Sphaerotilus montanus: one gene and its partners. The protein of the gene in region 3 interacts with the protein of the main gene of each other region in a pairwise test. Links are inferred from orthologs where the notes say so. Each region holds a gene or a part of one and is shown on either strand. Other genes may lie near its edges.

The links.
Region 1: the proteins of BDD16_RS02860 (region 3) and ftsL interact in binary tests that used the Escherichia coli proteins (3 or more experiments, as listed by UniProt). The link is inferred for Sphaerotilus montanus from one-to-one orthologs.
Region 2: the proteins of BDD16_RS02860 (region 3) and BDD16_RS11585 interact in binary tests that used the Escherichia coli proteins (3 or more experiments, as listed by UniProt). The link is inferred for Sphaerotilus montanus from one-to-one orthologs.

What each region holds. Positions count from the first base shown.
Region 1 is NZ_JACCFH010000001.1:2,545,009-2,554,245, forward strand. The notes cover bases 5,441-8,409. They hold ftsL (cell division protein FtsL), read left to right. Parts: upstream 5,441-6,752; coding sequence 6,753-7,067; downstream 7,068-8,409. Other genes in these bases: BDD16_RS11525 (division/cell wall cluster transcriptional repressor MraZ), read left to right, coding at 5,441-5,771; rsmH (16S rRNA (cytosine(1402)-N(4))-methyltransferase RsmH), read left to right, coding at 5,782-6,756; BDD16_RS11540 (peptidoglycan D,D-transpeptidase FtsI family protein), read left to right, coding at 7,064-8,409. Outside these bases: Asp-tRNA(Asn)/Glu-tRNA(Gln) amidotransferase subunit GatA, read left to right, coding at 1-1,341; BDD16_RS11510 (extracellular catalytic domain type 2 short-chain-length polyhydroxyalkanoate depolymerase), read right to left, coding at 1,355-2,389; BDD16_RS11515 (Hsp70 family protein), read left to right, coding at 2,561-3,856; BDD16_RS11520 (FecR family protein), read right to left, coding at 3,873-4,919; more of BDD16_RS11525, read left to right, coding at 5,331-5,440; more of BDD16_RS11540, read left to right, coding at 8,410-8,863; BDD16_RS11545 (UDP-N-acetylmuramoyl-L-alanyl-D-glutamate--2,6-diaminopimelate ligase), read left to right, coding at 8,863-9,237. UniProt on the Escherichia coli protein: Essential cell division protein. May link together the upstream cell division proteins, which are predominantly cytoplasmic, with the downstream cell division proteins, which are predominantly periplasmic.
Region 2 is NZ_JACCFH010000001.1:2,563,386-2,572,482, forward strand. Bases 19-2,847 are described here. They hold BDD16_RS11585 (cell division protein FtsQ/DivIB), read left to right. Parts: upstream 19-941; coding sequence 942-1,754; downstream 1,755-2,847. Other genes in these bases: BDD16_RS11580 (D-alanine--D-alanine ligase), read left to right, coding at 19-932; ftsA (cell division protein FtsA), read left to right, coding at 1,777-2,847. Also shown: more of BDD16_RS11580, read left to right, coding at 1-18; more of ftsA, read left to right, coding at 2,848-3,006; cell division protein FtsZ, read left to right, coding at 3,033-4,241; lpxC (UDP-3-O-acyl-N-acetylglucosamine deacetylase), read left to right, coding at 4,338-5,273; BDD16_RS11605 (hypothetical protein), read left to right, coding at 5,293-5,475; crossover junction endodeoxyribonuclease RuvC, read right to left, coding at 5,502-6,056; purH (bifunctional phosphoribosylaminoimidazolecarboxamide formyltransferase/IMP cyclohydrolase), read right to left, coding at 6,082-7,668; BDD16_RS11620 (helix-turn-helix domain-containing protein), read right to left, coding at 7,742-7,999; tRNA dihydrouridine synthase DusB, read right to left, coding at 7,996-9,030. UniProt on the Escherichia coli protein: Essential cell division protein. May link together the upstream cell division proteins, which are predominantly cytoplasmic, with the downstream cell division proteins, which are predominantly periplasmic. May control correct divisome assembly.
Region 3 is NZ_JACCFH010000001.1:666,828-676,011, forward strand. The notes cover bases 83-2,998. They hold BDD16_RS02860 (septum formation initiator family protein), read left to right. Parts: upstream 83-1,351; coding sequence 1,352-1,645; downstream 1,646-2,998. Other genes in these bases: eno (phosphopyruvate hydratase), read left to right, coding at 83-1,330; glcF (glycolate oxidase subunit GlcF), read right to left, coding at 1,680-2,918; glcE (glycolate oxidase subunit GlcE), read right to left, coding at 2,908-2,998. In the rest of the region: more of eno, read left to right, coding at 47-82; more of glcE, read right to left, coding at 2,999-3,996; BDD16_RS02875 (FAD-linked oxidase C-terminal domain-containing protein), read right to left, coding at 3,996-5,471; BDD16_RS02880 (LysR substrate-binding domain-containing protein), read right to left, coding at 5,597-6,496; nicotinamide riboside transporter PnuC, read left to right, coding at 6,571-7,197; BDD16_RS02890 (AAA family ATPase), read left to right, coding at 7,197-7,835; BDD16_RS02895 (acyltransferase family protein), read left to right, coding at 7,897-9,184; BDD16_RS02900 (ferritin-like domain-containing protein), read right to left, coding at 9,128-9,184. UniProt on the Escherichia coli protein: Essential cell division protein. May link together the upstream cell division proteins, which are predominantly cytoplasmic, with the downstream cell division proteins, which are predominantly periplasmic.

The DNA of each region.
Region 1 (9,237 bases), 1.9 Mb from region 3 along the record:
CTGGCCCAGGCCGCCGCGGCCGATGCCTGGCGCGCCCGCGGCGTGTCCGGCGCCGGCCACACGTTGCTGGGCGTGCCGATCGCGCACAAGGACATCTTCGTCACCCGCGACTTCCCGAGCACCGCCGGCTCGAAGATGCTCGACGGCTACCGCAGCCCGTTCGATGCGACCGTGGTCAGCCGGCTGGCGTCGGCCGGCGCGGTGACGCTGGGCAAGCTCAACTGCGACGAGTTCGCGATGGGCGGCTCGAACGAGAACTCGGCCTACACCCCGGCCCGCAACCCGTGGAACACCGACCGCATTCCCGGCGGCTCGTCCGGCGGCAGCGCGGTCGCGGTCGCGGCCCGGCTGATCCCGGCGGCCACCGGCACCGACACTGGCGGCTCCGTGCGCCAGCCGGCGTCGCTGACCGGCATCACCGGCATCAAGCCGACCTACGGCCGCTGCTCGCGCTACGGGATGATCGCCTTCGCGTCCAGTCTCGACCAGGCCGGCCCGATGGCGCGCTCGGCGCTCGACTGCGCCCACCTGCTGCAGGCCATGAGCGGCTTCGATCCGCGCGACGCCACCAGCGCCGAGCAGCCCGTGCCCGACTTCGTCGCCGCGACCACCACGCTGCGCGAAGGCGCGACCGCGGAGCATCCACTCGCCGGCCTGCGCATCGGTCTGCCCAAGGAATTCTTTGGTGAGGGCGTGTCGGCCGACGTGCTGGCCGCGACCCGCGCCGCGCTGGCCGAACTGGAGAAGCTGGGCGCCACGCTGGTCGAGGTCAGCCTGCCGCGCACCGAGCTGTCGATCCCCGTGTACTACATCATTGCCCCGGCCGAGGCCAGCTCGAACCTGAGCCGCTTCGACGGCGTGCGCTACGGCCACCGGGCAGCGCAGTACAAGGATCTGAATGACATGTACCGCAAGAGCCGCAGCGAAGGCTTCGGCACCGAGGTGAAGCGCCGGATCATGATCGGCGCCTACGTGCTCTCGCACGGCTACTACGATGCCTACTACCTGCAGGCCCAGAAGCTGCGCCGCATGATCGCCGACGACTTCCAGGCCGCGTTCACGCAGTGCGACCTGATCGCCGGCCCGGTGTCGCCCAACGTGGCGCGCCCGATCGGCAGCCAGACCGACCCGGTGGCCGAGTACCTGGCCGACATCTTCACCTTGCCGGCCTCGCTGGCCGGGCTGCCGGGCATCAGCGTGCCGGCCGGCTTCGGCGCGGGCGGTCTGCCGGTGGGCTTGCAACTGATCGGCAACTACTGGCAGGAAGGCGCGCTGCTGCACGCGGGCCATGCGCTGCAGCAGGCCACCGACTGGCACCAGCAGGCGCCCGCCGGCTACTGAATGCCAAGGCCCGTCAGCGGGCCTTGCCCAGCGCGTCGACCATCGCCTTGATGGCCGACATCTGCGGTCCCGCCTTCCACGCATAGGTCGGCCCCGTGTAGCCGAACCAGTCCCAGCAGCCCTGCGGATTGAACGGCACCGTCGAGGCGTTGACCTGCGGATAGAGCACCAGCATGCGGTTGTTCTCGGCCCATTCGTTGTAGCCGGTGTCGGCGATGAAGTTCTTGCCGACCTTCTCCGCCGACTGCGCGCAGCCGTGGATCGCGACGTGGACCTTGCAGGTCTGGCCGGCATCGCACGAAGGCGGCACGTACAGGAACGCCTCCTCCGCCATGCCGGTTCCAGCCGGTGCATAGGCGCGCTGGTTGAACGTCACCATGCGGCCGGCCAGGCTGCTGGCCTTGGGCTCCAGCTTGCCGTGGATGTGCGCCAGCAAGGCGCCGGACTGGTCGTAGCCCTGGCCGTTGATCTCGCAGTGGCTGATGTAGGGCGTGGCGTTGGCGTCGCAGGCGTTGCCGAAGGTCGGCGTGATCACCGCATGTCCGGCGGGCACCTTGTTGACGTAGACCAGCTGGCTGGCGGGAACGCCGACCTGCTGGAAGAACGACACCGTGGCATTGACGGCCGGCTGCTTGACCACCGTGTCGCGCGTGCCGCTGAATACATAGACACGGCGCTTCTTCAGGTTGCCCAGCTTGTCGATCTGGCCGGTGGCCTCGAATTGCCGGGCTGCGTTCGCCATCAGGGTGGCGTTGGGGTAGACCAGCATCATCTGGCCCATGCAGATGCCGGTGTAGGCCATGTTGCCTGCGGCGCAGTAGTACGGACCACCGGCGATGATGCCGGCGCCCTTGAAGGTGGCGGAGTAGGCCACCTGCAACTGCGCGGCCATGAACGCACCCGATGACAGACCCGAGACCGAGAGCTCGGTGCGGTCGATCTGGAACCGGGGCAGTGGCTGGGGGGCTGTCCCGGAGGCGCGGGCGGTCGTGCCGGACAGCGCGGCGGCCAGCAGGAGGGCGGGGACGAAGAAACGGTGGCTCTGCATGGGGAACTCCTGACGTGGAGAATGCGAAAAACCGGAAATCGGCGTCCGTCTAGCGTAACCTGTCATGCTGCGCTGCAACATGAAGACGTCGCGCCCGAGCCACATCCGGCAGCCATCCTGCGGGCGGACCGTATGATGCGCGCCCCCTCGATCTTCGCCTCGCGTCCGCCCATGTCAGCCATCCCCCAGTTCTGCGCGATTGATTTCGGCACCTCGAATTCGGCGGTCGCCGTGCCCCGCAACGGCGAGATGGTGCTGGTGCCGCTGGAGGAGGGCGCCACCACCATGCCGACCGCCACGTTCTACCTTGGCGAGGGGCCGGACCTGCAGAATCTGCCGCGGCTGGTCGGCCGTGCCGCAGTGGCGGCCTATGTCGAGGGCACCGAAGGGCGCCTGATGCGCTCGATGAAGAGCGTGCTGGGCTCGGCGCTGATGGCCCAGCACACCGATGTCGGTGGTGGCCGTTCCGTCAGCTTCGCCGAGGTGATCGCCAGCTATCTGCGCCACCTCAAGCGCTGCGCCGAGGCCCACGCCGGCCATGCGCTGACCGCCGTGGTGATGGGCCGCCCGGTGTTCTTCGTCGACGACGACCCGGTGCGCGATGCACAGGCGCAGGCCTCGCTGGAGGAGGCGGCGCGGGCCGCCGGCTTCGAGGAGGTCCGGTTCCAGTTCGAGCCGCTGGCGGCGGCGTTCGACTACGAGTCGCGCATCGATACCGACCAGCTGGTGCTGGTTGCCGACATCGGCGGTGGCACCTCCGACTTCTCGATCGTGCAGGTCGGACCGGGTCGCCGGGACCGCGTGGACCGGCATGGCGACGTGCTCGGCCACCACGGCATCCACATTGCTGGCACCGATTTCGACCGGCGCATCGAGCTGTGCAGCATCCTCAGCGAATTCGGTTTTGGTGCCATGGGGCCGTCGATCGGCGGACAGCCGGCGCGCGAGGTGCCCAGCCGCGTCTACCACGACCTGGCGACCTGGCACCTCATCAACAGCGTCTACCGGCCGCAGCGCGTGCAGGAGTTGCGCGCGATGAAGATCAACTACGGCGATCTGCGCCACCACACCCGGCTGATGAGGGTGGTGAACGACCACCTGGGCCACGACCTGCTCGGCCGCGCCGAGATGGCCAAGATCGCGTCGGCCGCCGGCGATGAAGCCTGCATCGACCTGCGGCTGGTGGAGCGCGGGCTGTCCGTGACGATGTCGCCCGCGCAGGCGCAGCGGGCCCTGGACGACGACATCGGCCGCATTGCCGCGGCCGCCCTCGACACGGTGCGTCTGGCCGGTCTGCAGACCGATCAGATCGATGCGCTGTACTTCACCGGCGGCTCGACCGGCCTGCACCAGCTCACCGACCGGCTGGCCGCCGCGTTCCCCCGGGCGAAGGCCTTGCAGGGCGAGCGGCTCGCCAGCGTGGCCAGCGGGCTCGGTCTGGATGCCCGGCGCCGTTTCGGGCGCTGAGCGACTCGATACGCGGTCAGAGCGCGCGCTGGGAGCGGGCTGGCGCGGAAGCCTGCGGGGCCGGCATGGACGGCGCGGCTTCATGCGCGCGCCGGTCCGGCCGTGGCGGTGGCGGGGCCATGTCGCGCGGTGGTGCCGGCAGCGGTGCCGGTGTCGCATTGCCCCAGCGCGGCTGGCGCTGCTCCCGTGGCTCTGGCGCCATCGGTGGCGCAGGTGTCCGCCACTGGCGCGGTGGCGGTTCGACCAGGATCGGTGCCGGCACCACGATCACGCGGGGTGGTGGGGAGAGCGGCGGCGGCGTGTCCCACGACGGGGCGGCTTGCCAGTGCCGGGGGCGCCGGTCGGCCCAGTCGTCCTCCGGTGGCGGACGGTCGTTGCCGGACGGTGTCATGGCCCAGGCTGCAAAGGCATCGGCCTGCGGGAAGCTGATCTGCCACTGGCCGTTCCGGTCGCGCTCGGCCCGGCGCCCGGGCGGCAGCAGCAGCGTGCCTTCGTCGTTCTCGATGCGCAGTGCACTGCGCCAGGCGGTGGCGCTGCCCGCGTCGGGCAGGTTGCGCCGGTCCGGGGCATCGATGCGGAACAGGCCTGCGCCGTGCGGCTGGTGCCGGCCGACGGGCGTGTCCACCTGCCAGCGCCAGGCGGTTTCGGGCTGGCGCAGGTCCAGCACCAGGCCGCCCCGGTCCAGGTCCAGCTCGACCGCCTCCGGATCCAGGCGGCGCAGCACCAGTTCGCTCTTCTCGTCGAGTTTCAGCCGGTTCGGGCCGAACCCGATCACCAGACGGCTGTTCCAGCCGGTCTGCAGCCGATCGCCTTCGCGGATGCCGACCAGCCGCAGCCGGGTACTCTCGCCGATCTCGATCAGATCGCCGTCCGCGCGTTGCAGCCGCAGGCGGCCTTCCAGCCGGGTGATGGTGCCGGCCCGGTGGCCGTTGTCCTGGTGCCATGCGGGGCTTTCGGCCTGTACCGGCGTGCTGACGCCCAGCAGCGGCGTCGAGACCATCAGGGCCGCGATCAGCAGTGATACCGGCCCCCGAGGGGTCGAGCGGTGCAGACGCAGAAACATGGCGGACTCCGTGGACAGTGCGAATGGATCTGCAACGGATCAACCCCGGTCATGGACGACGTGGGCGGGTGCTGCCGGCGCAGTCCGATAACCCCGCCGTGCTTGAATCGAGAAAAACGGACGTCCGTTGCCACCTTTTCCGGCGGCCGTGCGGGCCTGTTATGGCCGCTGCGGCCCGAAGGTTTGTCAAAGTTCACGAATCGGGGCGGGCTGGCTCAGCCGGTGATCTTGGCGCGCCGCAGAGTGGCAAAGCCTAAGTGCTTCATTTGTATGGCTTTTTTCCAATTCCTGTGAAAGTGGATGCAGGGGCTATCTAAGTACTTGATTTCATTGGCTATTCCCCTATGGCTTTCTTGACCCCCCCGCAATTTCTCCGCTACAGTGGGAGATCGTGTTGATTTGTGGGTATTCGTGGCCGGTTTTCATTTCCAGGGGACTTCAGCGCTCGCGCTGGACGCCAAGGGGCGCCTGAGCGTTCCCGCGCGCCAGCGAGACGTGCTGCGTGCGATCCCGGAAGACCGCCTGACGCTCACGCGGCATCCCGATGGATGCCTGATGGTGTTTCCTCGAACGGTCTGGGATGCGTTCCGCGCCCGCCTCGAGTCGCTGCCGCTGTCGGCCAGTGGCTGGAAGCGCCTTCTGCTCGGCAGCGCCATGGATGTCGATCTGGACAGTGCTTCCCGCGTGCTGATTTCCCCGGAGTTGCGCGCCGCCGCCGCGCTCGGTCGCGAGGTGCTGCTCATCGGCATGGGCCAGCACCTCGAACTCTGGGATGTGCAACGTCATTCGGCGGCCGAGGCCGCCCTTCTGCAGCAGCCCGTGCCAGCGCTGCTGCAGGACTTCAGTTTCTGATTCCCCCTCCATGGTCCAAGACGACGCAGTACCCCGACAGCACCGCACCGTGCTGCTTCATGAAGCAGTGGACGCGCTGGTACACCGACCGGACGGCACCTACGTGGACGGCACGTTCGGTCGTGGCGGCCATTCGCGCCTGATCCTGTCGCGGCTGTCGCCCGAGGGCCGCCTGCTGGCGATCGACCGCGACCCGGAGGCCGTGGCCCACGCGACGCAGGGCGAGTCCGGCATCGCCGACCCGCGCTTCTCGATCGACCACAACCGGTTCGCCGACTATCCGGCCGTGATGGCCCGCCACGGCGTGGCGCAGCTGGACGGCCTGCTGCTCGACATCGGTGTCTCCTCGCCGCAGATCGATGACCCTGCGCGCGGCTTCAGCTTCCGCCACGATGGCCCGCTCGACATGCGGATGGACCCGACCCGCGGCCAGAGTGCCGCCGAGTTTCTCGCCACCGCACCCAAGGAGCGCATCGCCGAGGTCGTGCGCGACTACGGCGAGGAGCGCTTCGCCCCGGCCATCGCACGTGCCGTGGTGGCGCGGCGCGAGGCGGGCCACGTCCTGCAGCGCACCAGCGAACTGGCCGAGCTGCTCGCCAGCGTGGTGCGCACCCGCGAGCGTGGCCAGGATCCGGCCACGCGCACCTTCCAGGCGCTGCGCATCCTCGTCAACGGCGAGCTGGACGAACTGGAGCAGGCGCTGGAGGCCTCGCTGGCCGCGCTCAAGCCGGGCGGGCGGCTGGCGGTGATCAGCTTCCATTCGCTCGAAGACCGCATCGTCAAGACCTTCATCAACCGCCACTCGCGCGAGGAGTTCGACCGGCGCGCGCCGTTTGCCGAACCCAAGCCGGCGCTGTTCAACGCGCTGGCCCGCATCAAGCCGTCCGACGAGGAAGTCAGCGGCAATGGCCGCTCGCGCTCGGCGGTGCTGCGGGTGGCCGAGCGAACCGACGTCGCGCTGCCGCCGGTGTGGACGCGCCCATGACCCGTCTGAACATCCTGCTGCTGCTGGCGGTCATCGCCAGCGCGCTCTATCTGGTCCAGGTGTCCTACGAGACCCGGCGCCAGTTCATCACCCTGGAGCGTGAGCGCAACCAGTCGCAGCGGCTCGAACAGGATGCCGAGAAGCTGCGCGTGCTGCTGCGCACCCAGGCGACGCATCTGCGCGTCGAGCAGATGGCCCGCGAGCGCCTGCAGATGACGGCCGCCTCGCCCGCCGTGACCCAGTACCTCACGGCGGATGGTGCGGTGTCTGCCGCCGCGCCGTCCGCTGCTGCTTCGAAAGGCCGTCCATGAAGCTCCCCGGAAAGGACGCGCTGCGCGAACGACTGGCCGCGCGCAAGTCCGCGCCCCAGGGCGCCAGGTACGCCTCCAGCCCGCTGCTGGCCGCCAAGACACCGATCTGGCGCTCGCGCTTGCTCGTGGTGGGCGTGGGGCTGACCTTCTGCCTGCTGATCGGGCGCGCGGTCTACATCCAGGTGGTCAACCAGGACTTCTTCCAGCAGCAGGGCGAGAGCCGCTACCAGCGCACCTTCGAACTGCAGGCCAGCCGCGGCCGCATCACCGACCGCACGGGGCAGGTGCTGGCCGCCAGCGTGCCGGCGCAGTCGATCTGGGTCATTCCCAAGGATTTCCAGGCAACGCCCGCCCAGCAGCAGGCGCTGTCCAGGCTGCTGGGCATGGCGCCGGGCGAGCTGGGCAGCCGGCTCAAGGAAAACCAGAACTTCGTCTGGCTCCGCCGCCTGGTGGATGACGGTGTGGCCGCGCAGATCAAGGCACTGGCGCTCAAGGGCGTGCACCAGCAGCGCGAGTACCGCCGCGAGTACCCGGAGGGCGAGGCGGTGGCGCACCTGGTGGGCTTCACCAACATCGAGCAGACCGGCCAGGAGGGGATCGAACTGGCCTTCCAGAAGGATCTGGACGGCCGCAACGGCAGCCGCAGCGTCGTGCGCGACCGGCTGGGCAACGTGATCGAGGACATCGGCGACCGGATCGAGCCGGCAGACGGGCACGACATCGCGCTGTCGATCGACACCAAGATCCAGTTCGTCGCCTACCAGCGCCTGCGCGATGCGGTGATGCTGCACAAGGCCAAGGCCGGCAGCGCCGTGGTGCTGGACGTGCAGACCGGTGAAGTGCTGGCACTGGCGAACTACCCGAGCTACATCCCCGGAGACCGCCAGACCCGCACCGGCGCCAATCTGCGCAACCGGGCGCTGACCGACACCTTCGAGCCCGGCTCGACCATGAAACCCTTCATCACCGCGCTGGCGATGCAGACGGGCCGTGTCAAGCCGACCACCATCATCCAGACCGCGCCGGGCAGCATCACCATCACCGGCTCGACCATCCGCGACTCGCACCCGCACGGTGCGCTCACGGTGCAGCAGGTGCTGCAGAAGTCGAGCAATGTCGGCACGGTCAGGATGGCCATGCAGATGCAGCCGCGCGAGATGTGGGAGGTCTTCCACGCCGTCGGCTTCGGACAGAAGCCGCCGCTGGCCTTCCCTGGCCTGGCCACCGGGCGGCTGCGTCCCTACAAGAGCTGGCGCCCGATCGAGCAGGCGACGATGAGCTACGGCTACGGCCTGTCCACGTCGCTGTTCCAGCTGGCACGTGCCTACAGCGTGTTTGCCCGGGATGGGGATCTGGTTCCGGTGTCGCTGCTCAAGCAGAACGGACCGGTGCCGGGTGAATCGGTGTTCCGGCCCGAGGTCGTGCGTGAAGTGCGCACCATGCTGAACATGGCCGCTGGCGAGGGCGGCACGGCGCCCAAGGCACAGGCCGTCGGCTATTCGGTCGGCGGCAAGACGGGCACGGCCCACAAGCAGGACGGTGCCAGCTACGCCAGCAACAAGTACCGCGCCTGGTTCGTCGGCATGGCGCCGGTCCACACGCCGCGCATCATCGTCGCCGTCATGGTGGATGAGCCGAGCAACGGCACCTACTTCGGCGGCGATGTGGCCGCGCCGGTGTTCAGCCAGGTGGTGCAGCAGACACTGCGCGTGATGGGGGTGCCGCCGGATCTGGAGATCAAGCCGCAGATCATTGCCCGTGCCCAGGCGGCCAAGGCCGAAGAGGAGTCGTTCTGATGGGCCGCACTGCACAGTTGCCGGACCTGCCGGCGGTGCTGGACTGGCTGCGCGGGCTGGCCCCGGGCGCCGCGCTGCGCACCGACAGCCGCCAGGTGCGGGCCGGCGACCTCTTCATCGCGTGGCCTGGCTACGCACAGGATGGTCGGGTCCATGTGGCGGCGGCGCTCGCGGCGGGGGCGGTGGCCTGTCTGGTCGAGGCCGACGGGGTCGAGGCCTTCGGTTTCGACGATGCGCGCATCGCGGCCGTTCCCGGGCTGAAGCCGCAGACGGCTGCACTGGCGGACGCCTGGCACGGCCAGCCGAGCGCGGCGCTGTCCGTCATCGCCACCACCGGCACCAACGGCAAGACCTCCACCGCCTGGTGGACTGCG
Region 2 (9,097 bases), 1.9 Mb from region 3 along the record:
TGCTGGGCGGCACCTCGGCCGAGCGCGAGGTCTCGCTGATGAGCGGCGCGGGCGTGCTGCAGGCGCTGCAGTCGCAAGGGGTCGACGCCCATGCCTTCGACCCGGCCGAGCGCGACCTGCACGAACTCAAGGAGCAGGGCTTCGCGCGCTGTTTCATCGCGCTGCACGGCCGCCACGGCGAGGATGGCTGTGTCCAGGGCGCGCTGGAGATGATGGGCCTCCCGTTCACCGGCTCCGGCGTGATGGCCTCGGCGATCGCGATGGACAAGGTCATGACCAAGCGGGTCTGGCTCGCAGAAGGGCTGCCGACGCCGCGCCACGTCTGGCTCGCGCCGGACCAGCAGGACGTGGCGGCGATTGCCGCCATGCCCGCGCAGCTCGGTTTGCCGCTGATCATCAAGCCGCCGCGCGAGGGCTCGTCGATCGGCGTGACCAAGGTGACGGCGGCGGCGGACCTGCCCGCGGCGGTGGCCGAGTCGCTGCGCTTCGACCCGGACGTGCTCGGCGAGGAGTTCATCCAGGGCGAGGAGATCACCTGCCCGGTGCTGGGCGAGGGCGCCAGTGCCCGTGCGCTGCCCGTCATCCGCATCGTGCCGCCCGAGGCGGGCTACGACTACCAGAACAAGTACTTCACCGACGACGTGCGCTACCTCTGTCCGAGCGGCCTGCCCGAGGCCGAGGAGCGCGAGATCCAGCGCATCGTGCTGGCGGCCTACCGCTCGCTCGGTTGCCGCGGCTGGGGCCGGGCCGACCTGATGATCCGCGCCAGCGACCGCCAGCCTTTCCTGCTGGAGATGAATACCTCGCCCGGCATGACCGGTCACTCGCTGGTGCCGATGTCGGCGCGGGCGGCGGGCATCAGCTACGAGCAGCTCTGCCTGCGGCTGCTGGCCGCGGCCCGCACCGACAGCGCGCGGCCGCAGATGGCCTGACGGGACAGCATGCGCATCCAATCCGCTGCTCCCGCCGCCAGCGCAACCGTGCCGATCGATGTGCGGCTGATGCGTTCGGGCGCCAATGTGCTGCTGGCGCTGGTGCTGCTGGCCGGGCTGGCGGTGCTCGGAGCCCGGCTGGCGCGCTCGCCATGGTTCAACCTGCGCGAGATCCATGTCGAGGGTGAAGTCGCCCACAACACCGCCGCGAGCGTGCGCCAGCACGTCACGCCGCTGCTCACCGGCAGCTACCTCACCATGGACCTGACCCAGGCCCGCACTGCCTTCGAGTCCGTGCCCTGGGTGCGGCGCGCCGAGGTGCGCCGGATCTGGCCGCACGACCTGGTCGTGCGCATCGAGGAACACCGGCCGGTGGCCTACTGGGCCCGCGAGGACACCGACCACCTGCTGGTGAACACCCACGGCGAATTGTTCGAAGTCAACCTCGGCGATGTCGAGGACGACAACCTGCCCACCCTGGCGGGTCCGCGCGGCACGTCGCTGCAGGTGATGACGATGTGGCAGACGCTGCTGCCGGTGCTCGCGCCGCTGCGCCAGCGCGTCGAGCGGGTCATGCTGACCGACCGCGGGTCCTGGCGGGTGGTGCTGGGCCACGGCACGGTGCTGGAACTCGGGCGGGGCGAGTCCGACCAGATCGTCGCTCGCACCCAACGGTTTGTCCAATCGGTCGGACAGATCACCGCCCGCTTCGATCATCGGGCGATCGAGTATGCCGACCTGCGGCACAGTGAAAGTTATGCCCTGAAGCTGGCCGGCATGGGCACGACGCCGGTGGCCGCCCGTGCAGGCAAGGGCCATTGAAGGCGATATGCAAGGAACACGAATGGCCAAGGAATACAACGATCTGGTCGTCGGACTCGATATCGGCACCGCCAAGGTCATGGCGGTGGTGGCCGAGATCCTGCCGGACGGCGAGATGCGTCTTGCCGGGCTCGGCGTGGCGTCCTCGCACGGGCTCAAGCGCGGGGTCGTGGTGAACATCGACGCCACCGTGCAGTCGATCCAGCACGCGCTGAAAGAGGCCGAAATGATGGCCGACTGCAAGATCGGGCGGGTCTACACCGGCATCTCCGGCAGCCACGTGCGTGGCCGCAACTCGACGGGCATGGTCATCGTCCGCGACAAGGAAGTCGGCACGATCGACGTGGCCCGGGTGGTCGAGACGGCCAAAGCCATCAATATTCCGAATGATCAGCGCCTGTTGCTGGTCGAACCGCAGGAATTTGTCATTGATGGCCAGGAAGTGCGCGAGCCGGTGGGCATGAGCGGCGAGCGGCTGGAGGTCCGTGTCCATATCGTGACCGGCGCTTTCAGTGCGGCCGAGAATATCGTCAAGTGCGTGCGGCGCTGCGGCCTGGAGGTCGAGCAACTGGTCCTCAATCCGAGTGCCTCCAGCCTGTCGGTGCTCACGCCGGATGAAAAAGACCTCGGTGTCGTGCTTGTGGATATCGGGGCAGGCACGACGGATGTGGCGATTTTCACGGACGGTGCAATCCGTCATACTGCAGTGATCCCGATTGCGGGGGATTTGATCACCAGTGACATCGCGATGGCCCTGCGCACCCCGACCAAGGATGCCGAGGACGTCAAGATCGAGTTCGGCGTGGCCAAGCAGTTGCTGGCCGATCCGTCCGAGCAGCTCGAAGTGCCGGGTCTGGGGGACCGGGTGCCGCGGGTGCTGAGCCGGCAGGCTCTGGCCGGCGTGATCGAACCGCGGGTAGAAGAGATTTTTTCGCTGGTTCAGCAAGTCATTCGTGACAGTGGCTACGAAGAGTTGCTGTCTTCTGGCATCGTGCTGACCGGCGGTTCGGCAGTGATGCCGGGAATGATCGAATTGGCAGAGGACATATTCCTCAAGCCCGTGCGCCTGGGGATTCCGACGTACAGCGGAGCCCTCCATGACATGGTGGCCAGCCCCCGAGCCTCGACGGCGATGGGTCTGCTTGAGGAAGCGCGTCTGGCGCGCATGCGGGGATTGAGATCGGCACCCTCCGGCGGTACGGCGCAGGGTTTGTTCGGCAAGGCACGGGATTGGTTCTTGAAGAGTTTCTGATGTAATTCAGATCCAAGGAGAGCGGCATGGGAATCGAGATGATTGAAGAGTTCAACCAGGGCACGCAGATCAAGGTGATCGGCGTGGGCGGTGGCGGTGGCAATGCGGTCGATCACATGATCAACCGCGGGGTGCAGGGGGTGGAATTCATCTGCGCCAACACCGATGCACAGGCGTTGAACCGCTCCAAGGCACACACTTTGTTGCAACTCGGACACACTGGTCTGGGGGCTGGTTCGCGTCCCGAAGCTGGAAAAGCTTCCGCGGAAGAGGCCGTTGACCGCATCAAGTCGTCGCTGGAAGGCGCACACATGGTGTTCATCACCGCCGGCATGGGCGGCGGCACCGGCACCGGTGCCGCGCCGGTCATCGCCCGTCTGGCCAAGGACATGGGCATCCTGACCGTCGGCGTCGTGACCAAGCCCTTCGACTTCGAAGGCCCGCGCCGCATGAAGCAGGCCGACGTCGGCCTGAACGAACTCGAAGCCAACGTCGACTCGCTGATCGTCGTGCTCAACGAGAAGCTGCTCGAAGTGCTGGGCGACGACGTCACGCAGGAAGAGGCGTTTGCCGAAGCCAACGACGTGCTGCGCAACGCCGTCGGCGGCATCAGCGACATCATCCACATCCCCGGTCTGGTCAACGTCGACTTCGAGGACGTCAAGACGGTGATGAGCGAGCCCGGCAAGGCCATGATGGGCACGGCCACCGCCAGCGGTCCGGACCGCGCCACCAAGGCCGCCGAAGCGGCTGTGGCCTGCCCGCTGCTGGAAGGTGTCGACCTGTCCGGCGCGCGTGGCGTGCTGGTGCTGATCGCGGCGAGCAAGCAGAACTTCAAGCTCTCCGAGAGCCGCAATGCGATGACCACGATCCGCCGCTACGCTGCGGACGAGGCCCACGTCATCTACGGCACCGCCTACGACGAGAGCCTGGGCGACGCGCTGCGCGTGACGGTGATCGCCACCGGTCTGGCGTCTGCCGGCAAGCAGCAACAGCAGCAGGTGCCGCAACAGCGCGTGGCGCCGATGCAGGTCGTGCAGCCCTCGATGGGCCAGCGCACCGGCACCGACAACATCCCCGTGCTGACCCATCCGCTCGTCAGCCCCAGCCATGGCAGTGCCCCGAGCGTGTGGCGCCCCAACCGCACCCAGGCCTCGGCCAAGGTGGATGCACTGGCCGCCAACGGCATGGACGAGATCGAGATCCCGGCCTTCCTGCGCAAGCAGGCCGACTGACCTCCTTTTTCCGCGCCCGCTCTTCTCCCTGCCTGACTGGCCCGGTGTTCTCGCGGACACCGGGCCTTGTTCCGTGTTGTTGCCTAGAATGCCGCCATGCTGCAACAACGTACCCTCCAGTCGCTGACCCGTGCCGTCGGAGTCGGCCTGCACAGCGGCCAGAAGGTCGAACTGACGCTGCGACCCGCTGCGCCGGACACGGGTCTGGTCTTTCGCCGCATCGATCTGCCGCAGCCGGTGGACATCCCGGTGACACCCGAGTCGGTCTGCGACACCCGCATGGCCACGACCATCTCGCCGGGCGGTGACCCGGGCGCGCCCAAGGTCCAGACCATCGAGCACCTGCTGTCGGCCATCGCCGGGCTGGGCCTGGACAACCTCTACATCGACATCACGGCCGACGAGGTGCCCATCCTGGACGGCTCGGCCGCCAGCTTCGTCTTCCTGCTGCAGAGCGCCGGCATCGCGCTGCAGAACGCGCCCAAGAAGTTCCTGCGCGTGAAGAAGGCGGTCGAGATCCGCGAAGGCGAGGGCCGCACGCTGAAGTGGGCCCGTCTGGCGCCGCACCACGGCTACCGTCTCGGCTTCGAGATCGAGTTCGGCCACCCCGCGGTGGACGCGACCGGCCAGCGCGTCGTCTTCGACTTCGCCACCGGCCGCTACAAGCAGGACATCGCCCGCGCCCGCACCTTCGGCTTCACCAAGGACGTCGAGATGATGCGTTCGCGCGGCCTGAGCCTGGGCGGCAGCATGGACAACGCCATCGTCGTCGACGACTACCGCGTGCTCAATGCCGAGGGGCTGCGCTACGACGACGAGTTCGTGAAGCACAAGATCCTCGACGCGATCGGCGACCTGCACGTCTGCGGCAAGCCGCTGCTGGCCGACTACACCGCCTTCAAGAGTGGCCACGCGCTCAACAACAAGCTGCTGCGCAAGCTGCTGGCCGACAAAAGCGCCTGGGAGATCGTCACCTTCCAGGACGAGAAGCTGGCGCCACAGGGCATGGCCGAACTCGCCCCCGCCTGGTGAGCCGGGAGACACGGCGGTGATGGTCTTCCGTGTCCTGGTGTTCTTCCTGCTGGTGTCGGGGCTGCTCAGCTTCGGGCTGTATCTGGCCACCGGACAGGCCATCTGGCGCCGCCGCGCGATCGCGATCATCCGCTGGACGGTGATCGCGGGTCTGGCCTTCTTCGCCGTGCTCCTGCTGGAGCGACTCGCGCTCGTGCTGTAGGGGGGGCGGCCACGGAGCGCCGCAGCTCAGTAGCTGCGCCCGCCCCGGTACTGCGCGTGCGCCTTGCGGTTGAGCGTGCCGCTCTGCGCGAGTGCCGCGAAGGAGCTGCCCGCGTGGGCATGGGTGATGGCCAGGCCGAGTGCGTCGGCGGCGTCCTTGCCCGGCAGCACCGGCAATTGCAGCAGACGCTGCACCATGGCCTGGACCTGGTCCTTGGTGGCGTGGCCATGGCCGACGATGGCCTTCTTCATCTGCAGCGCGGTGTACTCGCACACGCTCAGCGTGCTGCTGGACGACACCAGCGCCGCCAGTGCCGCGCCGCGCGCCTGCCCGAGCAGCAGCGTGCTCTGCGGGTTGACGTTGACGAAGACGATCTCGACGGTCGCCGTGTCCGGCTGGTAGGTCGCCACCACCTCGCGCACCCCCTCGAAGATGATGCGGATGCGCTGCGGCAGGTCGCCGCGCGGCGCTTCCGCCGTCTTGATGGTGCCGCTGGCGACGTAGCTCAGGCGCTGGCCGTCGACGTCGATGACGCCGAAGCCGGTGACCTGGAGGCCCGGATCAATCCCGAGGATGCGCATCCGGGCGTCCTGTCGTGGCCCGTGCTCAGTGGCGGAAGTGGCGCGTGCCGGTGAACACCATCGCGATGCCGCGCTCGTCGGCGGCGGCGATGACTTCGTTGTCGCGCATCGAGCCACCCGGCTGGATCACGCAGGTGGCACCCGCATCCACGACCACGTCCAGCCCGTCACGGAACGGGAAGAACGCGTCGCTCGCGACGGCCGTGCCCTGCAGCGTCAGACCGGCGTGGCCTGCCTTGATGCTGGCGATGCGCGCCGAGTCGAGGCGGCTCATCTGGCCGGCGCCGACGCCCATGGTCATGCCGTCCTTGCAGAACACGATGGCGTTGCTCTTGACGAAGCGCGCCACCTTCCAGGCGAACAGCAGGTCGTCCATCTGCTGCGCGGTCGGCTGCAACTGGGTGACCACCTTGACCTCGCCGCCGACGATGTCGATGGTGTCGGCCGACTGCAGCAGCATCCCGCCGCCGACGCGCTTGAAGTCCAGCGCGTTCGCGACCTGGGCGACCGGCACTTCCAGCAGGCGCACATTGGTCTTGCTGGCGTAGGCGGCGCGCGCTTCGGCGGTGAAGGCCGGGGCGATGGCGACTTCGACGAACTGCTTGTTGGCGTTGATCTCGTTGACCACGTCCGCGTCGATCGGGCGGTTGAACGCCATGATCCCGCCGAACGCGCTGGTCGGGTCGGTCTTCAGCGCCTTCTGGTACGCCTCCAGCGGCGTCGCGCCAACGGCCACACCACACGGATTCGCGTGCTTGACGATGACACAGGCCGGCACGTCAAACGCCTTCACACATTCCCAGGCGGCGTCCGCGTCGGCAATGTTGTTGAAGCTCAGCTCCTTGCCCTGGATCTGCTGCCAGCCGGACAGCAGCCCGGCGGCCGGCGCGGCCTCGCGGTAGAACGCGGCCGACTGGTGCGGGTTCTCGCCGTAGCGCATGCCCTGCACCTTGTGGAGCTGCAGGTTGAAGACGCTCGGGTACTCGGCGCGGGCGGGGACGGCTTCGGTCGCTTCTTCCGAACCGGTTTCCAGCGCGGTCAGGTAGTTGCTGATCATGCCGTCGTAGGCGGCGGTGTGCGAGAACACCTTCTTGGCGAGCATGAACTTGGTGCTGCGCGTCAGGCTCTGGCCGTTCGAGGCGGCGAGTTCCGCCAGCACCTGCGGGTAGTCGGTCGGGTCGATCACGACGCCCACGTCCTGCCAGTTCTTGGCCGCCGCCCGCAGCATCGCCGGGCCGCCGATGTCGATGTTCTCGATCGCGTCTTCCAGCGTGCAGTCGGCCTTGGCCGTGGCTTGTGCGAACGGGTAGAGGTTGATGATCAGCAGGTCGATCGTGTCGATGCCGTGTTCCTTCAGCGCGGCCATGTGCGCGGGCACGTCGCGGCGCGCCAGCAGACCGCCGTGGACCCGCGGGTGCAGCGTCTTCACGCGGCCGTCGAGCATCTCGGGGAAGCCCGTGATCTCGCTGACTTCGGTGACCGGCAGGCCGGATTCGGCCAGCAGCTTGGCGGTGCCGCCGGTGGAGAGCAGCTTGATGCCGTGCGCGTGCAGCGAGCGGGCGAACTCGACGATGCCGGTCTTGTCGGAAACGGAAAGGAGGGCGGTGGTCATGGGCGGACTCAGGAGGTCGTTTGGATGCGGGGAATCGGGGCGAGGGCGGTCAGCGGGCGGCGGGCGGCGGGCGTCAGTCGATCAGCTTGTGCTCGACGAGCTTGCGGCGCAGCGTGTTGCGGTTGATGCCGAGCCACTCGGCGGCGCGGCTCTGGTTGCCTTCGGCTTGTTCCATCACCACGTCCAGCAGCGGGCGCTCCACCGCCTTCACGACCATGTCGTAGAGCGCGTGCGGCTCCGTGCCTTCGAGGTCGCGGAAATAGACGGCCAGGATCTCGCGGATCGACAGGTCGATAGGGCTGTGTTCGGAGGGGCTGGTGCTGGTGCTCATGCGGCTTGTTCTTCTGTGTCGGCGGTGGCGGCGGTCTGCGGCCAGGACGGATGGACGTCGGCCAGCGCGCCCAGGAAGGCGTGCACGGCCTGTGCCTGTTCCGCCGTGTGTTCGATCAGGTTCATGCGGGCGCGGAAGTCCTGGCCACCCGGCAGGCCGTGCACGGCCCAGCCGATGTGCTTGCGCGCCGTGCGCACGCCAGCGCGCTCGCCGTAGAGGCTGTAGTGGTCGTGCAGATGCTCGATCAGCCAGTCGCGCACCTGCAGCGTCGGCGGCGGCGCGGCGATCTCGCCGGTGTCGAGGTAGTGCGCGATCTCGCGGAAGATCCACGGCCGCCCCTGCGCGGCGCGGCCGATCATCAGCGCATCGGCGCCGGTCGCGTCGAGCACGGCGCGGGCCTTCTGCGGGCTGGTGATGTCGCCGTTCGCGCAGACGGGGATGCGCAGCGCGGCCTTCACGGCGGCGATCGTCGCGTACTCGGCCTCGCCCTTGTAGCCTTGCTCGCGGGTGCGGCCATGCACGGTGACCATGGCCACGCCGCGCGCTTCGGCGCCGAGGGCGATCGCCACCGCGTTTTTCTGTTCGTTGCACCAGCCGGTGCGCATCTTCAGCGTGACCGGCACCCCGTGCGGCGCAGCGGCCTCGACCACGGCGGCGACGATGTCCAGCGCCAGTGTCTCGTCCTGCATCAGCGCCGAGCCCGCCCACTTGTTGCAGACCTTCTTGGCCGGGCAGCCCATGTTGATGTCGATGATCTGGGCGCCGCGGTCGATGTTGTAGCGGGTCGCCTCGGCCATCATCTCGGCGTCGGTGCCGGCGATCTGCACGGCGATCGGCGCCACTTCCCCGTCGTGGTTCAGCCGGCGCGAGGTCTTCAGGCTGTCGCGCAGATCGGCGCGCGAGGTGACCATCTCGCTCACGGCATAGCCCGCCCCCAGTCGCTTGCACAACTGGCGGAAGGGCCGGTCGGTCACACCCGCCATGGGCGCGACGAACAGGCGATTCGGCAAAGCATGGGGGCCGATGCGCATGGGGGGAGAGGGCGGGGGTGGGTGGGGGAACTGCTGAAAAAGGAGGCAGGAGTATAGCGGCGTGCGT
Region 3 (9,184 bases):
CCATCCGCACACCACCGACCCAGGACTTTGAAACAGGAGTGAAGACATGAGCGCCATCGTAGACATCGTCGGCCGAGAGATTCTCGACAGCCGCGGCAACCCCACCGTCGAATGCGACGTGCTGCTGGAAAGCGGCGTCATGGGCCGTGCGGCCGTGCCGAGCGGCGCGTCCACCGGTTCGCGCGAAGCCATCGAGCTGCGCGACGGCGACAAGAGCCGCTACCTGGGCAAGGGCGTGCTGAACGCCGTCCAGAACATCAACACCGAGATCTCGGAAGCCGTGCTGGGCCTGGATGCCGCGGAACAAGCCTTCCTCGACAAGACCCTGATCGACCTCGACGGCACCGACAACAAGTCGCGCCTGGGTGCGAACGCGATGCTGGCCGTGTCGATGGCCGTCGCGCGCGCCGCGGCGGAAGAGTCCGGCCTGCCCCTGTACCGCTATTTCGGCGGCATGGGCGGCGTGCAGCTGCCGGTGCCGATGATGAACGTCATCAACGGCGGCGCCCACGCCAACAACAACCTCGACCTGCAAGAGCTGATGATCATCCCGGTCGGTGCCCCCACCTTCCGTGAAGCCGTCCGCTGGGGCGCCGAGGTGTTCCACGCGCTGAAGAAGATCATCCACGACAAGGGCATGAGCACCGCCGTGGGCGACGAAGGCGGTTTCGCCCCGAGCGTGCCGAACCACGAAGCCGCGATCCAGATGATCCTGGACGCCATCGAGAAGGCCGGCTACCGCGCGGGCGACCAGATCGCGCTCGGTCTGGACTGCGCCGCCAGCGAGTTCTACAAGGACGGCCAGTACCACCTCGAAGGCGAAGGCCTGGTGCTGACGGCCGAAGCCTGGACCGACATCCTGGCCACCTGGTGCGACAAGTACCCGATCATCTCGATCGAGGACGGCATGGCCGAAGGCGACTGGGCGGGCTGGAAGGTGCTGACCGACCGCCTGGGCAAGAACGTGCAGATCGTCGGTGACGACCTGTTCGTGACCAACACCAAGATCCTGAAGGAAGGCATCGACAAGGGCATCGCCAACTCGATCCTGATCAAGATCAACCAGATCGGCACCCTGTCGGAAACCTTCGCTGCCATCGAGATGGCCAAGCGCGCAGGCTACACGGCGGTCATCTCGCACCGCTCGGGCGAGACCGAAGACTCGACGATCGCGGACATCGCCGTCGGCCTGAACGCCGGCCAGATCAAGACCGGTTCGATGAGCCGCTCGGACCGCATCGCCAAGTACAACCAGCTGCTGCGCATCGAAGAGGACCTGGGCGAGATCGCCGTCTACCCGGGCCGCGCCGCGTTCTACAACCTGCGCTGATCCGCAGGCGACCAGTCGATGATGAGCCACGGCCGCGTCATCACCGTGCTGCTGCTGGCCCTGCTCGGGCTGGTGCACGCCGAACTCTGGTTCGGCAACAGCGGCACGCCGCGCGTGCGGGAGCTGTCGGCGCAGGTCGCCGATCAGCAGGCCCGCAATGCCGCGGCGCGCGTGCACAATGACCAGTTGCAGGCCGAGCTGAAGGACCTCAAGGAAGGTCTGGAAATCATCGAGGAAAGTGCCCGCTTCGAGCTGGGCATGGTCAAGCCGGACGAGATCCTCGTGCAGTACCCGCAAGCCACGCGGGCCAACTGACTGGCAGGCCGCCCGGCCGCAGCCCGCGCGGCGCTCACCCTTCCCCGAGCGCCGCGTCCACCACCTCCACCCAGTGCCGCACCGGCGTCGCGCAACCTGCCTGCAGGTGCGTGATGCAGCCGATGTTGGCCGAGACGATCGTGTCCGGCTTCAGTGCGCTCAGGTGCGCCAGCTTGCGTTCGCGCAGTTGCTGCGACAGCGCCGGCTGCAGCACCGAGTACGTGCCCGCCGAGCCGCAGCACAGGTGGCTGTCCTCCGGCAAGGACACCGTGAACCCCAGGTCGCGCAGGCCCGCTTCCAGCCCGCCCTTGAGCTGCTGACCGTGCTGCAGCGTGCACGGCGGGTGCAGTGCCAGCTGGCCGGCCTGCGCCGCGGCGGCCAGCTTCGGTTTCAGGACCGGCACCAGCATCGGCAGCAGCTCGCTCAGGTCGCGGGTCAGCGCGCTGATGCGGGCAGCCTTGTCGGCGTAGGCGGGATCGCCCGCGAGGTGGTGGCCGTATTCCTTCACCGTGACGCCGCAGCCGGAGGCGTTCATCACGATCGCTTCTACCGCCCCGCCCTCGACCAGCGGCCACCATGCGTCGATGTTGCGCCGCATGTCCGCCAGCCCGCCGTCCTGGTCGCCCAGGTGCGCCCGGATCGCGCCGCAGCAGCCCGCACCGGACGGCGTCACCACCTCGATGCCCGCCGCGTCGAGCACGCGCGCGGTCGCCGCGTTGATGTTCGGGCTCATCGCTGGCTGCACACAACCCGCCAGCATCAGCATCCGCCGGGCGTGGGACCGCGTCGGCGTGCCGCGCGGGTCCGCCGCCACCCGCTCGGGCACCTTCGCCTTCAGCACCGCCGGCAACAGCGGGCGCACCACCTGTCCCATCGCCATCGCGGGCGCGAACAGCGGGGAGGTCAGCCCCTCCTTGAGCAGCCAGCGGGTGGCGCGCTCCAGCGGCGGGCGCTCGACCCGCTCGTCCACCAGCCGCCGCCCGATGTCCACCAGCTCGCCATACGGCACGCCCGACGGACAGGTCGATTCACAGTTGCGGCAGGTCAGGCAGCGGTCCAGGTGCAACTGCGTCTCGCGCGTCGCGGGCTCGCCTTCGAGGAAGGCCTTCATCAGGTAGATCCGGCCGCGCGGCCCGTCCAGCTCGTCGCCGAGCAGCTGGTAGGTCGGGCAGGTCGCGGTGCAGAAGCCGCAGTGCACGCACTTGCGCAGGATCGCCTGCGCGGCCTCGCCATCGGCAGTGCCGGCGAATTCGGGGGAGAGTTCAGTGTGCATGGTGGAACAGCCCGTGGGGATCGAAGGACGCGCAGACCTGCTGGTTCAACCGCGCCAGCACCGGCGACAGCGGCGCGGTGCGCGGCTCGCCGGGTGCGGCACCAACGTGGCACTCGGCGTGGCCACCCGCCTGCACCGCCGCGGCGCGCACGGCGTCCACCGGCTCGTCGCTCAGCAGCCAGCGCTGGCCGCCATGCCACTCGATCAGCCCCTCGCCACGCAGCCGCAGCATCGGCGCATGCGGCGCCACGGACAGGCGCCACAGCCGGTGCCCCGCCGGCAGGCCCTGCGCGGCGAACGCCCACAGCGCATGCGTGCGGTCGCGCAGGCGGTCCCACAGCGGGCCGGCCACGGCGTCGTCCAGCCACTCGCCGCCCAGGCTGTGGCGCGCGGCGTCCACCGCCGCCTGCGCGCCGCTCAGGCGCAGCAGCAGCACCCCTTCATGCCACATGCTCGCGTTCAGCGGCAACGGCTGGCGTGACCATGTGGTGAGCTTCGCGAGTGCCTCGGGCGCACTCAGCGCAAAACGCAGCGTCGCCGTCGCGATCGGCCGCGGCAGCACCTTCAGCGACACGTCGCACAGCACGCCCAGCGTCCCCCACGAGCCCGCCAGCAGCCGCGACACGTCGTAGCCGGCGACGTTCTTCATCACCTGCCCGCCGAAGCTGAGCAGCTCGCCGCGTCCGTTGAGCATCGTCGCGCCCAGCACGAAGTCGCGCACGCTGCCCACCGAGGCCCGCGACGGACCGGCCAGGCCGGAGGCGACCATGCCGCCGACCGTGCCGCGTCCGCCCAGCCGCGGCGGCTCGAAGGCGAGGAACTGGCCCTGTTCTGCCAGCACCGCCTCCAGTTCGGCCAGCGGTGTGCCGGCGCGCACGGTCACGACCAGCTCGGTCGGCTCGTAGGCGCTGATGCCGGCCAGCGGCGTCACGTCCAGCACCTGGGCGTCGGCGCGGGCTGGCGCGGGGCGCCACGCAGCCTTGCTGCCGTGGCCGCGGAGGTCGAGTGGCGTGCGGGTGGCGGCAGCGTCAAGGATCTGCGCGCGCAGGGATTGCAGGGCGTCGTCGTCCATGTCCATCAGAAGCGCTCCAGTTCGGGGAACGGCAGCAGGCCGCGGCTGACGTGCATCTTTCCGTACTCGGCGCAGCGGTGCAGCGTCGGGATCACCTTGCCGGGGTTGAGCAGGCCGGCGGGGTCGAAGGCGGCCTTCAGCGCCAGCATCTGCGCCCGCTCCTCGGGAGAGAACTGCACACACATCGAGTTCAGCTTCTCCACACCGACGCCGTGCTCGCCGGTGACCGTGCCGCCCAGGCGCACGCTGGTCTCAAGGATGTCGGCACCGAACAGCTCGCAGCGGCGGAGCTGGTCGGGATCGTTGGCATCGAACAGGATGAGCGGGTGCAGGTTGCCGTCGCCGGCGTGGAAGACGTTGCTGCAGCCGAGGCCGTATTTCTGCTCCATCGCCTCGATGGCGCGCAGGATCTCGGCCAGGCGCTTGCGCGGGATGGTCGAGTCCATGCACATGTAGTCGGGGCTGATGCGGCCGGAGGCCGGGAAGGCGTTCTTGCGGCCGGACCAGAACTTCAGCCGCTGCGCCTCGTCCCGGCTGACTTCGAGCCGGCTCGCGCCGCAGCGGCGCAGCACCTCGGTCATTCGGCCGATTTCCTCCTCGACCTCTTCCGGCGTGCCGTCGCTCTCGCAGAGCAGGATCGCTGCGGCGTCCAGGTCATAGCCCGCGTGGACATAGTCCTCCACCGCCGCCGTCATGCGCTTGTCCATCATCTCCAGCCCGGCGGGGATGATGCCGGCGGCGATCACCGCGGCCACCGCGTCGCCCGCGGCTTCCACCGTGTCGAAGCTGGCCATGATGCAGCGGGCGAGCTTGGGCTTGGGCACCAGCTTGACCGTGACCTCGGTCGTCACCGCCAGCATCCCCTCGCTGCCGACGACCACGCTCAGCAGGTCCAGCCCCGGCGCGTCGAAGGCCTCGCCGCCGAAGGTCACCGCGTCCCCCTCGGCGGTGTAGCCCTTCACGGCGAGCACGTTGTGCAGCGTCAGGCCGTATTTCAGGCAATGCACGCCGCCCGAGTTCTCCGCCACGTTACCGCCGATGGTGCAGGCGATCTGGCTCGACGGGTCCGGCGCGTAGTAGAGGCCAAACTTCGCCGCCGCCTCGCTGATCGCCAGGTTGCGCACGCCGCATTGCACGACCGCGAGGCCCGCTTCGGCATCCAGGCGCAGGATCTTGTTGAACTTGGCCAGCGACAGCGTGACGCCCTCGCGGTGCGGCATCGCGCCGCCGGACAGGCCGGTGCCAGCGCCTCGGGCGACGACCGGCACGCCCATCGCGTGGCAGATGCGCAGGATGTCGGCGACCTGCGCGTCGGTCTCGGGCAGCGCCACCAGCAGCGGGCGCTCGCGGTAGGCGGTCAGGCCGTCGCACTCGTAGGGCGTGACGTCGGCGCGGCGCGACAGCAGCGCATGCGCCGGCAGCACCGCACGCAGGCGCGCCAGCACGGCGGCCTGGCGGGCGTCGCGGGCGGCCTCGTCCAGGCGGGGTTCGGGGGTCGTGATCGACACGGTTTGTCTCCTCACCCAGGGCGGGTGCAGTGCCGTGGATCCTGCCGGGCCGCGGACCCACCGACGTGAGAGTTGTTGCCCGCCGGCGTGAAGGATTTTCAGGCGATCGGGCCGAGCGCCTGCCGCAGCCAGTCCGCGAACGCCGCGCACTCCCAGCGCTCCATCGCCCCCGGCCGCCAGCACAGGTGGTGGTGCTGCGGCGACGCCACCGCCCGCGGCGACAGGCGCACCAGCCGCCCGCTGTCCAGCCACGCCGCGCCCAGCCGCCGCCGCAGCAGCGTCACGCCGAAGCCGCAGGCCGCCGCGTCCAGCATCAGCCCGACGTCGTTGAACTGCGCCCCCTCGCGTGGCTCCGGCAGGTTCAGCCCGCAGGCGCGGAACCAGGTGCTCCACGGCTCCAGCGGGCTGCGGATCAGGCGCACCCGGGTGATGTCGCCGGCCGTGTCGAAGCCGCCGAGCGGGCCGACCTCGTGCAGATACTGGGGACTGCAGGCCGGGAAGACCTCGTCGCTCAGCAGGCGCACCTGCTCGACATCCGCGTAGGGGCCGGGGCCGTAGCGGATCTCCAGGTCAGCCTCTTCGGACGTGACGTTGGTGAAGGGAATCACCACCTGCAGCACCAGTTCGATCTCCGGCCACGCCTGGCGGAACAAGGCCAGCCGCGGCAGCAGGATCTCGCGCGAGAAGGTCGGCGTCACGGCCACGCGCAAGGGCGTGCTGCGCCGCTCGGCCGCCGCGCCGGGCACCTGCTGCAGCGCCAGCAGGCCTTCGCGCACCCGGGCCAGATAGGCCGCGCCTTCCGGCGTCAGGCTGAAGTCACTGCGGGCGAAGAGTTTCACGCCGAGCTGGGTCTCCAGCTGGCGCAGGCGGTGGCTGACGGCGCTGGGCGTGACGCTGAGTTCATCGGCCGCACGCGTGACGCTGCGCAGCCGGGCCAGCGACTCGAAGGCGGCGAGACAGTGGATCGGCGGGATCCGGCGGATGGCATCGGGATGCATGGCGTGCCATGATCGTCGATTTGTCACACGCTGACACCCCCGGCCTGCCCGGACTGCCGCGAAAGAACCCGCCGATGGACGCCATCACCACCGCCCTGCAACCGATCCTCATCCCAGCGTTCACGCTGTGGGAGGCCCCCTTCACCTGGCTGGAGCTGATCGCCTTCGTGCTCTCCATCGCGATGGTCTTCGCCAACATGCGCGTGATGCCCGTCGCCTGGCCGCTGGCGATCGTGGCCTCGGTGCTCTATTTCGGGCTGTTCTGGAGCGGCAAGCTCTACGGCGATGCCTCGCTGCAGATCTTCTTCGCCGTCGTCGGCGGGTGGGGCTGGTGGCAATGGCTGCGTGGCCGCGACGACGGCGCCCCGCTGGTGGTGCGCCACCTGAGCGCGGCGCAGCGGCTGCCCGTGGTGGCCGCGGGCTTCGTGCTGTGGCCGGCGATCGGCTGGTTCCTGGACACCAACACCGACACCGACGTGCCCTACTGGGACGCCTTCCCAACCGCCTTCAGCCTCGTCGGCCAGTGGCTGCTGGGCCGCAAGTACGTCGAGAACTGGCCGATGTGGATCGTGGTCAACGTCGTCAGCGTCGCGCTGTTCGCCTACAAGGGCTACTACCTGACCGTGCTGCTGTACGCGATCTTCATCGTGCTGTCGGTGGTGGGCTGGAAGGCCTGGCGGACGCAGGTGAGCCACCCCTGATGGCGGCGCGGATCATCGCGCTGGTCGGCGCCGAAAGCACGGGCAAGTCCACCCTGGCCCGGCAACTGGCCGATGCGCTGCGCGTCGACGGGCTGGTCGTGGCGGAGATCGACGAGACCCTGCGCACCTTCTGCGACGCGCGTGGCCGCACGCCCCGACAGGACGAGCAGGCCGCCATCGCCGCCGAGCAGACCCGCCGCATCGCCGCCGCCCGCGACGCCCGGCTGCTGCCGGTCGATGTGGTGGTGGCCGACACGACGGCGATCATGACCGCGGTCTACAGCGAACTCGTGTTCGGCGACCCCACGCTCTACCCGCAGGCGCTGGCCGACCACCGCCAGGCCGACCTCACGCTGCTGATGGCGCTCGACCTGCCCTGGATCGCCGACGGCCTGCAGCGCGACGGGCCGCAGGTGCAGCAACCAGTCGACACGCTGCTGCGCGGGGCACTGCTGGGGGCGGGCATCGGCTTCTCGGTGGTCAGCGGCCGGGGTCCGCAGCGCCTGACCAGCGCCCGCGCGGCGTGGGCCGCTGCGCAGCGGCAGGCGTCTGCACGGTCCGGCGCGCCCGGCGGCTGGCGGCACCACTGCGGTCGCTGCGGCGACCCGTTCTGCGAACAGCATCTTTTTTCACGCTGACCCGGCAGGCGTTCAGGGTCGCCTGAAACAGCCCGCAAGGGCCCATGGCAGCATCGCCGCCGTGACTGCACGCCCTCCTCCACCCGCGATCTCGCCGGGCCCCCTCGCCCACCTCCCCTCGCTCGACGGGTTGCGCGGCATCGCCGTCCTGCTGGTGCTGCTGCACAACTTCGACGTGCTCGATCTGGGGGGCGCCCGTGCGCTCGGCCCGGTGCTGGTCAAGGAGTTCTTCTACATCGGCTGGATCGGCGTGCAGCTGTTCTTCGTGCTCAGCGGCTACCTGATCACGCGTGGCCTGCTGCAGACCCAGGGCCAGCCCGACTACTTCGAGCGTTTTTTCCTCAAGCGGGTGCTGCGGATCTTTCCGCTGTACTACCTGGCGCTGCTGGTGTTCCTGGTGCTGCTGCCGGCCACGGGCTGGGTGGAACAGCGGTCGATGCAGTACAGCCCCCTGTGGCTGTGGGCCTACCTGTCGAACTGGACCACGCCGTTCGAGCCCACGGGCGGCCCGCTGCCGCACTTCTGGTCGCTGGCGGTGGAGGAGCAGTTCTACCTCGTCTGGCCGCTGCTGCTGTGGAAGCTGCGGCTGCGCCACGTCTGGTGGCTGTGCCTGGGACTGACGGCGCTGAGCCCGCTGCTGCGCCTGCTGCTCGTCTGGCAAGGGTTTCCGGACGAGGCGCTCTACGAGTTCACCTTCAGCCGCATGGACGCGCTGACCGCCGGCGCCGCGCTGGCCGCGTGGGACCACGGCCGCGCGCTGCAGGGCGCCACCCGCTGGCGGGCCGGGCACCTGCAGTTGCTCGGCCTGCTGCTGCTCGTGGCGGCGGCGGTGGCCTCGCACGGCTTCCGGCGTGTCGGCGCCCTGCCGCAGGTGCTGGGCTACAGCCTGCTGGCACTGAGCTTCGCCGCGCTCACCGGCTGGGCCGTGCTGACCGACCAGGCGCGCAGCCGCGGCGCCAGCGTCAGCCGCTGGAGCGCCGTGCTGCGCTGGCCGGTGCTGCGGCGCTTCGGGCAGTACAGCTACGCGATCTACGTCTTCCACAAGCCGCTGCAGGACCTCGTCGGCGAGCCGCTGCTGGTGCGCTGGACCGGCCACGCGCACACGGCGGATCTCGGTGTTGCGCTGGGCTATTTCGCGGGCGCCACCACGGTCACCTTCGGCGTGGCCTGGCTGTCCTGGCACCTGTTCGAGCGCCATTTCCTGGCCATGAAAGACCGGCTGTCGGCCCCCCCGGCCCGGCCGACCCACCACGGCCTCCGCGGCACGGTGACGGCCGCGCAGCGCCGCGACTTCAGGGAGCCGAAGGCAGCGGTGCGGGCTGCCCTTCTAGGTAGGCGAGCTCCTCCTC